Regions from separate parts of the Halobacillus rhizosphaerae genome, predicted to be linked through region 1. Evidence: a T-box and tRNA genes for the amino acid it is inferred to sense, from the RefSeq annotation. Region 1 holds a T-box; the other holds one or more tRNA genes.
The links. The T-box of region 1 lies ahead of Q7A53_RS00860 (valine--tRNA ligase). A T-box ahead of a tRNA ligase gene usually reads a tRNA of that ligase, here a tRNA-Val.
Positions count from the first base shown of each region.

Region 2: it encodes a tRNA-Val, which carries the amino acid that the T-box ahead of Q7A53_RS00860 (valine--tRNA ligase) is inferred to sense. The anticodon was not compared.

Region 1 is NZ_JAUTWQ010000001.1:174,084-181,636, reverse strand. It holds gene Q7A53_RS00870 (sensor domain-containing diguanylate cyclase) at 1-1,017, opposite strand, end outside; gene Q7A53_RS00865 (bifunctional folylpolyglutamate synthase/dihydrofolate synthase) at 1,102-2,406, opposite strand; gene Q7A53_RS00860 (valine--tRNA ligase) at 2,461-5,103, opposite strand; T-box leader at 5,157-5,389, opposite strand; gene Q7A53_RS00855 (hypothetical protein) at 5,490-5,678, shown strand; gene spoVID (stage VI sporulation protein D) at 5,675-6,673, opposite strand; gene hemL (glutamate-1-semialdehyde 2,1-aminomutase) at 6,903-7,553, opposite strand, start outside.
Region 2 is NZ_JAUTWQ010000005.1:72,815-80,367, forward strand. It holds gene Q7A53_RS07500 (CotY/CotZ family spore coat protein) at 1-98, opposite strand, end outside; gene Q7A53_RS07505 (hypothetical protein) at 290-508, shown strand; gene Q7A53_RS07510 (DUF1360 domain-containing protein) at 572-904, shown strand; gene Q7A53_RS07515 (hypothetical protein) at 901-1,116, shown strand; gene Q7A53_RS07520 (hypothetical protein) at 1,177-1,473, shown strand; gene Q7A53_RS07525 (MBL fold metallo-hydrolase) at 1,498-2,403, shown strand; gene Q7A53_RS07530 (YetF domain-containing protein) at 2,400-3,074, opposite strand; gene Q7A53_RS07535 (GNAT family N-acetyltransferase) at 3,169-3,594, opposite strand; gene Q7A53_RS07540 (YjcG family protein) at 3,597-4,118, opposite strand; gene Q7A53_RS07545 (alpha/beta hydrolase) at 4,163-4,888, opposite strand; tRNA gene Q7A53_RS07550 (tRNA-Val) at 5,146-5,218, shown strand; gene Q7A53_RS07555 (hypothetical protein) at 5,544-6,248, shown strand; gene Q7A53_RS07560 (hypothetical protein) at 6,722-7,447, opposite strand.

The DNA of each region.
Region 1 (7,553 bases):
ACTCTCCGCTTTTTCAGGAGTATATTCATTTTCCAAGTGCTCCCATTGTATTTTTTTCTTATAGTCTTTGTTTTGACCGGTTTTCCAAGTATCCCCACTGATACTTGTGCCTTTCCTTAACTCAATGGTATTCATTTTAGTAATCCCACTGCGGTCAAAATAGCGAATTAGCTGCAGCTTTTCCTCTGTAACGACATCAAAAACATACATATAATCAATAGGAAGCAGATGAGATATTCTTTCTACAAACAAATCAAGGACCTGGGTCACGCCTAGCTTGCCTGTAAGCTCCTGACCAATCTCGCTCGTTCTCTGCAGGTAAACGTTAACTTGTCTGCTGTTATGATAAAGCATAAGGATGCCTGATATAAAAATGAACGGCAAACCTACAAAATACACGGCATACAAACCAATTTCTGTATACACTGCATACAGCACTAAACCAACTGGAGTGACTAGAATGGTGGTAACCACTTCCCAGATACTTCCCCGATCCACCCATTTCACTTGTTTGCGGTAAAGATATTTACTTATTATCTTAATAAAGCAGTGATTCATAATGAATTGAAAAAGAACATATGCCATTAAGGGGATGACATCCTCAATCTTATCGATGGCTCTCTTACCATGCTCCCCACCTAAAAGATGATATACTAACGCACTGCCAATGGATAGTACCATAAACATAAGCAAATTAATCGGCAGTCGGTGAATTTGCGATTTGTCAATACGCACTTTCATAAATAAAAAGAGAATGGCAAACTGAGTAATTACCAGTTCAGTTACCAATCCAAAATATAAAAAAACAGCAAGAGTAATGCCATGGGTGAAAAAGACGGGATGATCCCCTGCAAGAAGTGGAAAAAGGGCGACTATTCCAGCTAATAATGTAAAGGATATAATATCTATTTCATTCCCTTGAATCGGCGGTTCCATTTTAAAATAAAGTAATCCAAGACCAGCAGGCCAAATCAACAGCCATATGAACCAAATGACAAGCTTTTTTTGCTTCGTCATTTCCGCACCCCGTTTCACGAACACCGCTATACCGCGTGAGCTTGACCTAATTATGATTAGAAAATTCAGATAATTATAATATTATCATAGCCGTTCGTTAGATTCAAAATATTTCCTTATTATAGAAATAAAGTATAAAGAACCTGTAATTAGAAAAACGTCTTCCTTGTGTAAGTTAGGAATAATACTCTCAATTGCTTCACGCGGGCTTGCAGAAACGTGTGAGTGAGGCAGCGGGGAAAGACTGTGCAGCACTTCTCCGCTAAGGGCTCTGGGAAAATCAAATGACGTAAACCATGCTTCATCAATTACTCCTTTAAACTGTTCCAGCATTTCTGTCACAGGCTTATCTTCCAGTGCAGCATAGAGTAAACATATTTTCTTTCCTCTGTAATGGTTTTTCAGTGTGTTTACGAGAGCTAAAGTACCTTCTAAGTTATGTGCTCCATCTATAACAATCGCTGGATCATTGGCTATAATTTCAAACCTTGCCGGCCAGGAAGTTTTTTGAATGCCTTCCTTATATCGGGATCGATCCATTTTCTTTCCCATTTGTTTCATCACTTCAACCGTCTGTAAAGCTAGAGAAGCGTTCTCAACTTGATGAGCACCCATCATGGAAGTAAGCAATTCTTCCGAGTGAAAGTCTTGGTTGTAAAAGTAAAAATGCTCGCCTTGATCTGAACTGTTTAAATGATTAACATAAAAGTCTTTATAAAGTACTGTTAATGGTGCCTCCATTGCCTCTGCTTTAGATCCAATAACCGATTTCGCTTCCGGCTGCTGTACCCCTGAAATTATTGGAGTCTGAAATTTAATAATACCAGCTTTCTCTACAGCTATTTCTTCATAGGTATTTCCCAGTATATTGACATGATCCTTGCCAATGTTCGTAATCACTGAAATTATCGGTTGAATGATATTTGTGGAATCATACCTCCCCCCAAGACCCGTTTCGAAAATCGCATAGTCCAGCTGACTCTCTGCGAAATATAGCATTGCCATCGCTGTAATGATTTCGAATTCCGTGGGTTCTCCTAGCGGCATTCTTCCCAGTTCCTCTGCTAACGGTCTGATTTTCTCAGTTAGCGCTGCAAGTTCCTGGTCACTAATAGGGTCACCATTAAGACTGATTCTTTCATTAAAGCGGATAATGTAAGGAGAAGTAAATGTTCCTATTCGGTATCCTTGCTCCTGTAATAAATGTCTTAGGAAGGAGACGGTGGAACCTTTTCCATTCGTTCCTGCCACATGAACCGCTTCAAACTTTAATTCGGGACGCCCAAGCTTTTCCATCATCCAGCTCATACGTTTTAACCCTGGTTTAACTTTAAATTTCTCTCGTGAATGAATCCATTCAAGTGCTTCCTTATAATTCAACACGACCATTCCCTCTTTTCAAAAAGAGGAGAGTATTCCCTGTGAATACCCTCCTTCATCCAGTTATGCTTTTAATTCTTTAATTCTTGCTTCCACTTTATTCCGTTTATCTAGATAGTCCGTTTCTTTTGTACGTTCTTCCTCGACCACATGTTCAGGTGCCTTACTTACGAATCCTTCATTGGCCAGTTTCTTTTGAACTCTAGTAACTTCTTGGTCCCATTTATCTCTCTCTTTTTCCAATCGTTTAATTTCATCGTCAATGTTAATTAAACCTGCAAGCGGCAAGAAGAGCTCTGCTCCGGTCACAACTGCGGACATCGCTTTTTCCGGTGCCTGCAGATCAATAGCGATGTTTAACTCGCTTGGATTACAGAAACGCTCTAGATAGCTTCTGTTCTTCTCCAGCTCTTTCACTACTTCTTCATCTTTCGCCTGAATCAGCAATTGGATTTGCTTAGACATCGGAGTGTCAACTTCAGAGCGTATATTACGAACAGACCTGATTATAGATACAAGTCGCTCCATTTCTTGAACAGCTTGCTCATTATGGAATTCATCCCTTACTACCGGCCAGGATGCCTGCGTAATTGATTCTCCTTCATGAGGAAGGTGCTGCCAAATTTCTTCTGTAATAAACGGCATGAATGGATGAAGCATCCGCATGATTTGATCCAGCGAATAGGCAAGAATAGAACGAGTTGTGTGAATTCTTGCTTCATCCTCCCCATAAAGCGGAATCTTTGCCATTTCAATATACCAATCACAGAATTCATCCCAAATGAAGTTATACAAATGACGTCCTGCTTCTCCAAATTCGTACCGGTCAATATTTCTCGTCACTTGTTCTATTGTTTGATTCAATCGAGTGAGAATCCATTCATCTGCTACGGACTTTTCCCCAGAGATATCAATGTTTTTAAATTCAAGGTCACCCATATTCATTAAAGCAAATCTGGAAGCATTCCATATTTTATTGGCGAAATTCCATGTGGATTCTACTTTTTCCCACTGAAAACGTAAATCCTGTCCGGGTGAGGATCCCGTTGATAAGAAGTAACGGAGGGAGTCCGCTCCATATTTATCAATAACATCCATAGGATCTACACCATTGCCTAGTGACTTACTCATTTTCCTTCCATCAGCATCTCTAACCAGTCCGTGGATCAGTACATCTTCAAATGGTCGTTCGCCTGTAAATTCAACTGACTGGAAAATCATCCGGCTAACCCAGAAGAAAATAATGTCATAGCCTGTAACAAGAACATTGGTCGGGAAGTACTTCTTAAAGTCTTCCTGATCAAGATCCGGCCATCCTAATGTAGAAAACGGCCAGAGCGCTGAAGAGAACCAGGTATCTAATACATCTTCGTCCTGTTCCCAGTTCTCAATATCTGCCGGTGCTTCCTTGCTAACATGAATTTCTCCTGTTTCTTTGTGATACCAAGCAGGAATTCTGTGACCCCACCAAAGCTGCCGGGAAATACACCAATCTCGAATATTTTCCATCCAGTTTAAATAAGTTTTCTCAAAGCGGTCAGGTACAAAACTAACCTTATCCTCTCCGCCTTGCAAATCAACAGCAGCTTTAGCAAGCGGCTCCATATTAACAAACCATTGGGTAGAAAGGTAAGGTTCTACCACTGCCCCGCTTCGCTCAGAATGCCCTACAGAATGCAGATGATCTTCTATGTTAAATAACACACCTTGCTCTTGAAGATCCTGAATAATCTGCTTACGGCATTCAAAACGATCCATCCCTTGATATTTCCCAGCGTTCTCATTCATGGTTCCATCTTCATTCATGACAAGAATCCGCTCTAATTTATGACGGTTACCAATTTCGAAGTCATTAGGATCATGAGCTGGAGTAATCTTCACGGCTCCTGAACCAAATTCCATATCTACATAATCATCCGCCACAATTTCAATCTCCCTGCCGATAATCGGCAGAACAGCCTTTTTCCCAATTAAATGCTGGTATCGCTCATCATTAGGGTGAACAGCAATGGCGGTATCTCCAAGCATCGTTTCTGGACGAGTGGTAGCAATTTCTATGAACCCATCTTCGTCTTTAATTGGGTAACGCATGTGGTAGAAAGCGCCTTGGATATCCTGATATTCCACTTCAATATCAGACAGAGCAGTTTGTGTCGCTGGATCCCAATTGATGATGTATTCGCCGCGATAAATTAGATCCTTCTCATACAATTTAACGAAAACTTCTTTCACGGCCTCGGAAAGTCCTTCGTCCAGCGTAAAGCGCTCACGAGAATAATCGAGTCCCAGACCCATCTTTTCCCATTGAGTACGAATGAATTGAGCATACTCTTCTTTCCATTCCCAGGATTTCTCCAGGAATTTTCCACGCCCCAGTTCGTGTCTGGACTGACCTTGTTCTTTTAATTTCCCTTCTACTTTGGCTTGAGTAGCGATTCCCGCATGATCCATTCCAGGCAGCCAGAGTACGTCATAGCCCTGCATTCGTTTTACTCGAGTAAGTATATCCTGCAGCGTTGTATCCCAGGCGTGGCCTAGATGAAGCTTACCCGTTACATTTGGCGGTGGAATCACTACGGTATAAGGTTCTTTCTTCGAATCTCTTTCTGCTTCAAAAAACTTTCCGTCTATCCAATATTGATAGCGATCCTTTTCAACGGCTGCTGGATCATATTTTGTCGGCATTGAAAGATCTGTTTCTTTCATAATGATCTTCCTCCTTTTAGTCTTTTAAAAATACAAAAAATCCCTTCCATCCAATAAAGGACGAAAGGGATTGATTTCCGTGGTACCACCTTAATTTGCAGCATATACTTATTCTGCACACTTAAAATTAATAACGGCTTCTAACCGGCTTCTTCTACTGTTAACCTTTCAAAGAAGCTGCGCATCCAGGGCGACCTTCTACAACCAACAAACCTGGAAAACTTTCAGCAATTGTTTTCCTCTCTAAAGGAGTTGATTATATACTCTTCCCTTTCCTGGCATTTCACGTATAGGAGTTCTATTACATATTGTATATAGAATTCACTATTTTAGTCAACTGTTTTTAAAAAAATAGGCGGTTCCTAACATGAAAGGAGGTGAAAGAAATGAGCAGATTTTACAGATACCGTTTACCTCCATGGTGCAGATACTGGTTATTTCTTATCGAAACAGCGCTCTTACCTATTATGATTTACCAGCTGCTCCGCACCATATTTCTCCCTACAACGATTGACGTTTTTTTAACGGGCATAATTATCGGCCTGTACCTTGCCTTTCACTTGAAATGGATTTAGCTTGGAATGTACACGATTTGTCCAGGAGCGATACTATCTCGATTTGCATTCATCTTCTCTAATTTGCTTAAAGAAATCTCATACCTTTCAGCAATAGTTGCCAGCGTTTCATCCTCCTGGACAATGTACATTTTCATTTGAGTATAGGAATCTTCTCGATTAGGAAATAAGTGTTTAAATATTTGCTTAATGCCATGCACACTTGCTTTTTCATCTGAAGACTCCTCTTCAGATGAAGCGGTAGATTTATTAGCTATAGATGAAGAGGAACTCGATTCGATGACTGTAGTCATTTCCCAGCCGCTACTACTTTCTTCTGATTCCTGGAATACTTCTTCGTTCTTCTCTTCCTTACCAAAAAACTCGTTAAAGGTCTGCGTTTTTTTATAAGTCCACCTTCCACTGCTTTCATCCGCATCGTGATGAGACTGGCCATCATTTAATGAAACCAAAGGCGTTTCCCGCTGATATACGGTTGGTTTTTCTTGCGTATCTTGAGGTTGGTAGTTTACCGGCCCAATGGTCGTTGATTCATCAAAAGATTCAACTTCATCCGCAATTTCATTGGTCTTCGGCTGACGGATACCATTGATATTCATTTGAGCCTGCAGTCGCAACTGGTTTGTAGCAGGCAGTTCATAATCAAAGTTTTCTATTTCTACCAGTACGGTATTTACATCGTGAACTCTTTCATTCGGAACCGTTATCTCCACTGGAAAAGAATGAGAAAAATAATGAACTCCTTCTTCTCCTCTCTCCACTTCGCTGATGACTCTTATGGATTGCACTGTGGGGATTTCCTCATATTGAGTCCTTTCCTGATCAGGAAGATATTCTCCAGTTAATTCAACGGTCCCAAGCAGCCGTACTTCATTTTGCAATTGTTCTATAGTAATTTCCGGTTCCAGGGAAATGCCTAGAAGTTCCCTTACACCCTGTCCTTCCTTAAACCATAGAGATTCATCTAATTGAAATGAAAATGCTTTATTTTGCAATTTAATGTCCCCTCCCTTATAAGGTGAAACTCAGCCATCTATTACAACTTATGCAAGAGGTATGGTTATATACATAGAAAAGGAGACAACGGTAAACGGGTACTTAGAAAGAATGATCTTACAATAGGAATATAAACGGTGGCAAAACTCTAACTTATCGTAAAACAAAGCAAACTCGAACCAATCGAAAGGTCCGAGTTTGCTAATGGTATAGATATTCTATTTCCGTTTACAGGGTGGAAAATACTTTCTTCGCTGCTTCAATGGTTCTTTCAATATCTTCGTCCGTATGGGCAGCAGATAGAAAAAGTCCTTCAAATTGAGAAGGGGGTAGGAAGATTCCCTCTTCAATCATGCCCCGGTAGTACCTTGCAAACATATCCAGATTAGATCGACTGGCAGTTTCAAAGTTGGTAACCGGCTCTTGATTAAAGAAGAAGCCAACCATAGATCCGGCACGGTTAACGGTATAAGGAATGTTGTTTTCCGTAGCCGCTTCCTGAAATCCTTCCATTAAACGGTCAACCTTTTTGCTGATTTTTGCATATTGATCTTCTGTCATAGCAGAAAGGGTCTCATACCCGGCAGTCATGGCCAGAGGGTTTCCTGATAACGTGCCCGCTTGATAAATGTCACCAACAGGAGCTACACGTTCCATAATCTCTCGTTTCCCTCCATAAGCGCCTACAGGAAGTCCTCCGCCGATTACTTTTCCTAAGCAAGTCATATCAGGAGTGACGTTAAAGTGACCCTGGGCACAGTTATAACCTACCCGGAATCCAGTCATCACTTCATCGAAGATTAGAACAGTGCCATTATTTTCTGTGAGCGTGCGCAAGCCTTGCAGAAAGTTTTCATCTGGTGGAACCACACCCATATT
Region 2 (7,553 bases), on a different contig from region 1:
GTCATACAGTCAGTTATTACATCGTTTTGAGCGTCAACGATGTCTCTTAAAATGTCGATTACACAGCTACCTGAATCGAAATTTTTACCACAACTCATTGAATATTTCCCCTTCCCAAACGTTTTGACGTAATGTCTTTATTAGAATATGTCTAGGGGGAGGGTCGGTGTGGGCATTTGTCATCTTTCTTAAATTCCGGAAGTTTTTATCTTTTAATGGGCGAATGACTATACTAACCAAGGCAAATCACCATAGAGTAACAGTGACTTTTAATAAGGAGATGAAACAAATGTCTGAAAATCATGATAAGAAAAAGGTCATCTATGTAAAAGACCTTGTTATAAAAGCGGATAATGTTGTTATTGAGCCCCAACGGCATGAGGGTCATGATCGGGTAGATCCTTTCTTTGGAGGTCCACGCAGAAGAAACGAAGCTGAAGAGAGCAGTTCTTCCCATAATAATGATGAATCCAATAACAATAACCGTGGTGGATTTTCCTGGATTTAACCTGTGAACGAATGACCACTACCTCTGAGTAGTGGTCATTTTGTACATAAAGGAGGAGAAAGAATGAACTTGAGCTGGATAGAACTACTCGTGCTTTCCTTAGCAAGCTTCAGATTTACGCGGTTAATTGTAGATGATTTAATAATGGAATGGCTTCGTAAACCATTTATGAAAATTACTTCCCATACAAACGAACGGGGAGAGCAGGAAGAATGGATTGAGCCTAATGGATGGATAGGGGAAGGCCTTAGCTGTCACTGGTGTGTAGGGGTTTGGTCAGCTTTACTTATGCTGAGTATTTATATATTTATTCCTTATGGATATTTGCTGAATATTCTATTAGCCGTAGCTGGTATTCAATCCATTATTTATGGACTAAGCCGGAGATACCTGTGAGCAAACCTAAACCTAAGCCGCTCCATCAAATCCTTCAGGAGATTCATGAAGAAAGAAGTAAAATGGGCGGGATCATCAAGCAGCCTGAGAAAAAATTTAATGGCTGGGAATCTGACTTTAACTCCTGGGAAAATAGGTTTAACAAGCGGATAAACGAGATGGAGAAATTTCTTAACAAGCAAATGGGAAAGATAGAAAAGTTCTTTGAATAGCCTATAATAAGGTTTTTTTCTTTCACCGCGGGGTAAGAAGTAGTTAAGGAGGAGATAAATATGGGATACATTTTGCCGATCACACATCATCAATACCATGATTATCATAAAAGAACTACTCAAACTGCACGTTCTCCTTTTGAATTAAACCATGTATTCAAAGCAACTCTTGACACTAAATTGCAGCAAAGAAATAAAAGGAGGGAAGAGGATCGCAAAGATTACCAGCAGTTCACCTCTTCCGTTTTTACTCCAGAACACTTTCACCTTTCCCCTCAAACCCGGAGAACCACTGGTGAGGAAAAAGTATTTTCAAAAATGACAGGAAAAGGAGAAAACTTTAGCGAATCTATTTAAAAACAGCTAAAGGAGTACTTATTTATGTCTTTTCAGCAAATCAATCAGCACTGCTATTATTATCATAGCAGCGTTAATATCGGATATATAACGAACGGGAACACCGGAATGCTGGTGGATACAGGTATAGATAAATCCACCAGCAAAAAGGTTCTGAAAGAGCTTCATACCAGGGATCTTCCTTTAACTCACCTTTTTATTACTCATGCTCATACAGATCATTATGGAGGCGCACAATATATACAATCTAATTACTCCGTTTATACGCTGGCCCCTGTTTTAGAAGAGGCAATTATGAAATATCCGCTTCTAGAACCGCTTTACTTGCTGGGTGGCAATGATCCCTTCAGTGAAGTACAGAACAAGTTTCTCCAGGGTTCACCCCTTCAAGTGGACGAGCTAATTACTGAAGGAGAATTTCAAGCAGGCGAGTTATTGCTTAAGGCTTATCTTCTTCCAGGTCACAGCTATCATCAGCTTGCCTTAAGTTATGAACGAGTATTGTTCGCAGCAGACGCTTATTTTGGGCCGGAAATTCTATCGAAGCACGGGATTCCTTTCGTCACTGATGTAAATAAAACATTGGATAGTCTCCGTATATTATTGCAATTAGATGTGAGCGGGGCAGTACCCGGACATGGGATTTATGAAGAAGAATTTCAGAATTCGGTACAAGCAAATATTGACTATCATCAAAATTTATTAACATGGCTGACTGAATATATAAGGGAATATCCTGACGGCATCTCATTAGAACAAACCATTGGAGAAATGTGCCGTTTTTACCAAGTCCCTGCTGATAGACTCGCACAATTTCTATTGTATCGCACTGCATGTACAGCCTATGTGCTTGCTTTAAAGAGTCAGGGTGTTATATCGGATAAAATTGAACAGTACCGCTGGTGTTTTTACCCAGAACCGGAGGATTAGAAGGGGAGCACAAACAACGGTTCTCCTTCTTTGTATTCTGCATATAATACTTGATTAACTTCATTAATTTCCTGAAATTTCAGCTGCTGAGTCAGCCAGCTTTCATCATAACCTGTTTCTTTTAAGTTATCTTTAAGAATTTCCCCATCGCTAATTAAGGTCATAGGCAGGGGAACTGGCTTAAGCGGGATGTTTAAGTCTGCTTTGGTCGCATTCTGCTGAGCGGGTTTCTTCATAACGGATACCGTCCCATCAGTTTCAAGGACAGCGTATTCTACATCCTGAATGGAGAATACATCTTTGGCCCGTAGTAAATGCTGCATTTGGTTAATATCTAAGTTACACTGCTTTAAGGCATCTCGGTTAATCTTCCCCTTATGAATAATGAGAGATGGTTTTCCTTCTAATAACGCACGAGTTCCTTTGAATTTCTCCGTAAGGATCTCTGTAGTGTAAATCAATACACCCCAGACGATAACAGAAAATCCCACCTTCAATATTCCAATTTCATTATCATACAAGGCATTTCCCACTAATTCACCTAGCACGAGAGCTGAAATAAAGTCAAAGGCCGTAATTTGTGTGATCTGTGTTTTTCCAAGAAATTTGGTTAATAAGAAGAGAGCCAAAAAGCCAAATAAGATTTCCACCAATATTCGTAAATAATCCATACCTTCACGTCCCCGATTTGTATATGCTTTTCTCCATTTTGGTCAGCCAGGTACTTTTTTATACAAAAAAACCTGTCCGTGATGGGACAGGTTGTTAATGCAGATCTTTCATCATCGTTACATGCGGAATGCCTGCATCTATAAATGAATCTGAAATTGTCTGATAGCCTAGCAGTTTATAAAAGCCTTCCGCATGGGTTTGAGAATTTAACTTTACTTTGCTGCATGATTTTGAACTAATTACATCTTCCATGTATTGAATGAGCTGGCGGCCATAGGATGATCCGCGTTCACTTTTTAAGACACAGATCCGTTCTAACTTTCCATAATCATCTTTAAATTGAATTCTGGCTGCAGCCACCGGTTTTTCATGTAAATACCCTACCAAATGGAGTGCCGTTTCATCAAACTCATCGTGTTCACGATCTTCTGGGACATTCTGTTCTTCAATAAAAACGAGACGCCTTACTTGAAAGGCGTCTTGTTTCTGCCGGTCATTTTCAACTAATTCAATTCGCATAGTTATAGTGTCTTTTCTCCAAGACGAAAGGTTTCATAAACACTCCATGCTCCGTTTTCCAGTTGGTAAAGAAGCTGGAAACGATCGATGTGATCGTGAAGATCGAATTTGCCCATACTCAAACTTCCATAGACATCTGAAAATTCATCGTCAGAAAGCTTTTGCGCAATCGTGATATGCGGAACAAAGGAGAATTCCATTTCACCTGGTAATTTATCAGAATGAAGCCTGTTGTTTAAATTAGAAATTTCATCAGAATTCTCGACTTTTAGATAGATCGTATTCGTCACAGGTGAAAAAGTACTTACTTTGAAAATGCCAATTGAAAAAGGTTCCGTGACTGACGCAACTTCTTTCAATTCTGGAATGATTTTCCCATTAATTTCATCTTCTTCCGCTTCAAAAGGCTCTTTAAGAGTAATATGTGGCGGAATAAGGGCGTAATGGGGGTCATAACGTTTTCTGTAAGAATTAGCTACATCTTGGATTTTTTTCGATGGAAATACTGCTATCCCGTATCTCATTTGCATGTTCCCTCCTGGATCTATTGTTTTATAAAAGTATGTGTTTAGTCACCGAACACTGTGGTCAATGCCCGCTTGAAATCCTGCTGCCAGTACTTCCAAGTGTGGTTCCCATCTAATTCGTGAAAGGTATAGGAAATCGGCTGTTTTTCAAGGAAGTCTTTCAGCTCCCGGTTTGGCTCAAGAAAATTCTTTCTGGCACCCTCGGTAGTTTCTACATCTGACTCCTGATTTCCAATTGTATGGTAAACCGTGAGAGAAGATAAGTCTTTAGTAGAACGGACAACTTCCAACACATGTTCATCTACATAAGGACTCTGCATAATTACGTTTCCGAATACATTTGGAAATTTGACCGCTGTCATTAGGGCAAGCGTGCCTGCAAGGGAATCTCCAACTAATGTTCTTCCCCTTCCCATATGGTAGCCAGGCAGCTTTTCATCTAGAAAAGGGACGACTTCACGAATGAGGAAATTCACGTAATCGCCTTGTTTCTTCCCATCTGGATGATATTTATCCTGACGGTCATACTTATCATTATAATGTATCCCAATGAAAATTGTATTTTCAATTTCCTGTTGTTCATGCAGCTGATCACTGAGCGTCGCTGCACGACCCATTTGAAAATAATCGTTACCATCCTGCATGATACAGAAGTGGTACTTATACAAAGGGGAGAAATTTTTAGGGGTATACACTTTCAGCTTCATTGTCTCATTTAAGTATTTACTATCAATTGTATAGTCAGTCATGGTGCCATCTCTGCCCAATTAGACCACCTCCTATTAAGCAAGGAAGTTTCTAAAGAAATTCCCGCGTCTGAATCAATATAAACTTACCATATCCATTTTATCATACAATTGTCAAAAAAGTAGAAAAGATCGCTCTTAGGAACTTAAGAATTATGAGCAAAGTAACGATGTTTACAAAAACCACACAAAATATTAATCTATCGTTGACATTGCTCTAAATCCATTGTATATTAATATTTGTCCAATTCAAACGGACGAACGAACTACATACCCATGATTCCGTAGCTCAGCTGGGAGAGCGCCACCTTGACAGGGTGGAGGTCGTTGGTTCGAGCCCAATCGGAATCATCCATACTAAGTGCCGGAATGGCGCGGTTTCTCAGCAGAGGAGAGGCCGCGTCATTTCTTTTTGTTTTCTTGAAGGTGTACCAATTATTGACCAAATTTAATTTTCACTTTCTTTCCGGCTATAAAATACATCATCCATTTTGCTGACTGCTTCTTGGACTAATGATGTTAAAGCATGATCCTACGTATCCATCGTGATCCGTACATCAGATTGTCCTAATCCCTCAGAAATTTCGCATGAGTACCTTGGTTAACCTATAGGTTTGATAAGTGATGCCAATTCAGTTTTAAATGCAGAATATTAAATAACGGAGGGGAGTAAAGAATGAATAGCAAAAAATTAATGGCAGGTTTACTAAGTATAAGTTTTGTAGGAATGTTATCTTGGTACATAGGAAATCATGATACCAAAACTGTTGTTCAAGCAGAAAAGCAGAATAATGTAGTTACTGAAGAGAAGACCGAAAAGAGCAAAGAAATCACATCTAAAGATATTTACGGAACTTCCGAAATTGAAAACAGTTGGGTAAAGGATCCTACAGTACCTGAAAACTTACTTATCAAAGGATTAACTTCAGTTGTCCAATTAAAAGTTCTTTCAATTGGTGAAGCAGAAATTCTTCCTAAAAAAGGTAAGTTTTATTCACAGGATCCATTCACTCCAATTCAAGTTGAAGTAAACGACACTATTTCAGGTAATCCTATGTCTGGAGAAAAGACGATCTATATCAATGGTGGAGATATAAAAATATCTAAGTTAGAAAAGTCTCTGGATAAAGGAACTATTCAAAAAATGGAGTTAGACAAATTAACCAGTAAACAAAAAGAAACCGAGTATATTTCATATGTTTCTGATCATGATTTTAGGATGAAAACCAGAAAAGACTATACTGTGATTTTGGTTAAACAAGCTGATGATATCTACACTGTTATCGGAAATGGATATGGAATATTTAAGGCGAGTAACAGTAAAAGAACAAACATGTTTAAAAATGTGTTAACTGGAAAAGAATCAGATTTACAATTTTAAACAAACTTCCCGAATAAAGAAAATAAATTAGTCCAATGCAAAAGGATTCCGATCAAAGGCTAAACACGATCGGAATCCTTTTTATATTATTACTATTCACAGCTAATCCCCTCTCCAGCACTATTTAAATGATGGACATAACCAGGATCCCTGCGTCAATTCCTTATAATCCATATGATCATTAGATCTTTAGTAGGGGACAAAAGATTTCACTATAAAGTTTATTTGCTGTTTCACTCACCTGTTTCTCACAACATAAACAGAAAATGTTAAAATTCCGAACGCCAGCACCATTCCTAGGAACTGAGTAATTTTACTTGGAAACCAAAAGGAAACAGTGAAAATGACTGCAAACACCATATATATTAATAGGTAATTAAGTGGCTTGGGCACAAATTCAACTCCTTCACTAAGAGCTGTTTACATAAGCTCGAACCTAATAATAAACAAATATCTATTTGCCGTTCCCCGGCTTATTGGTTCTTAAGTTCTTTTCCAGAATCAACCGCTTTTTTAATTGTTTCCATTGGATTATTTTTATTCGATTCAATTACATAAACGAATTGATCTTTCTGCCACTGTATTAACGTCTGAGGCGAGTCTTTAAACCCACGGATTTTAATTACTCCTTTATCCTTAGGAGCAGGCAGATAATGATTTTCTAAATAGTCAACAATAGTAGTAGCGAGGTCCATATTGTCTGGATATTTCTCAGGTGCATTTTGAGGATTATTTGGATAATCTATCTTAATTAACCAATTTCCTTCGTTCCAGACGATATATTGGTGGCCTGCTCCTGCATCCTGAGAAGCCTGAATCCCATGACCTAGGTCGACGTTGGTCTGTTCTACCGTGCGGTAATCCTTGATATAATTGGTTGCTTCTTTTGCGCTGTTAAATGAGTGTCTTTCTATACCGTCTTCCGTGCTATCACTTGAATTCTTGTTAGGTGAAGAATCAGCAGTATTGTCGCTTGTATCTTCATCTGAATTACCATCTTCATTATCTACCTGTGTATGATCTTTGGACTCAGTATTCTCTAGTGACTCATCATTCCCAGTATCATTCACTTCGCTTGCCTGGTCATTTGTTTCACTTTGATTGGCCTCCGTATCATCAGATACTTCTGAGTTTGAACTGCAGCCAGATAGGACGGCACTTATAAAGAACGCTGCGATGACCAAATTCTTTAAGTTCATAGTCTATTCCACCTTAGTAAAGAAATATATTTTAGTTTTTCCAAAGAGGCTGCTCTGTTGGAAGTAACTTAATTATAAAGTTCACTAAGCGCGATGTGCGTAAACC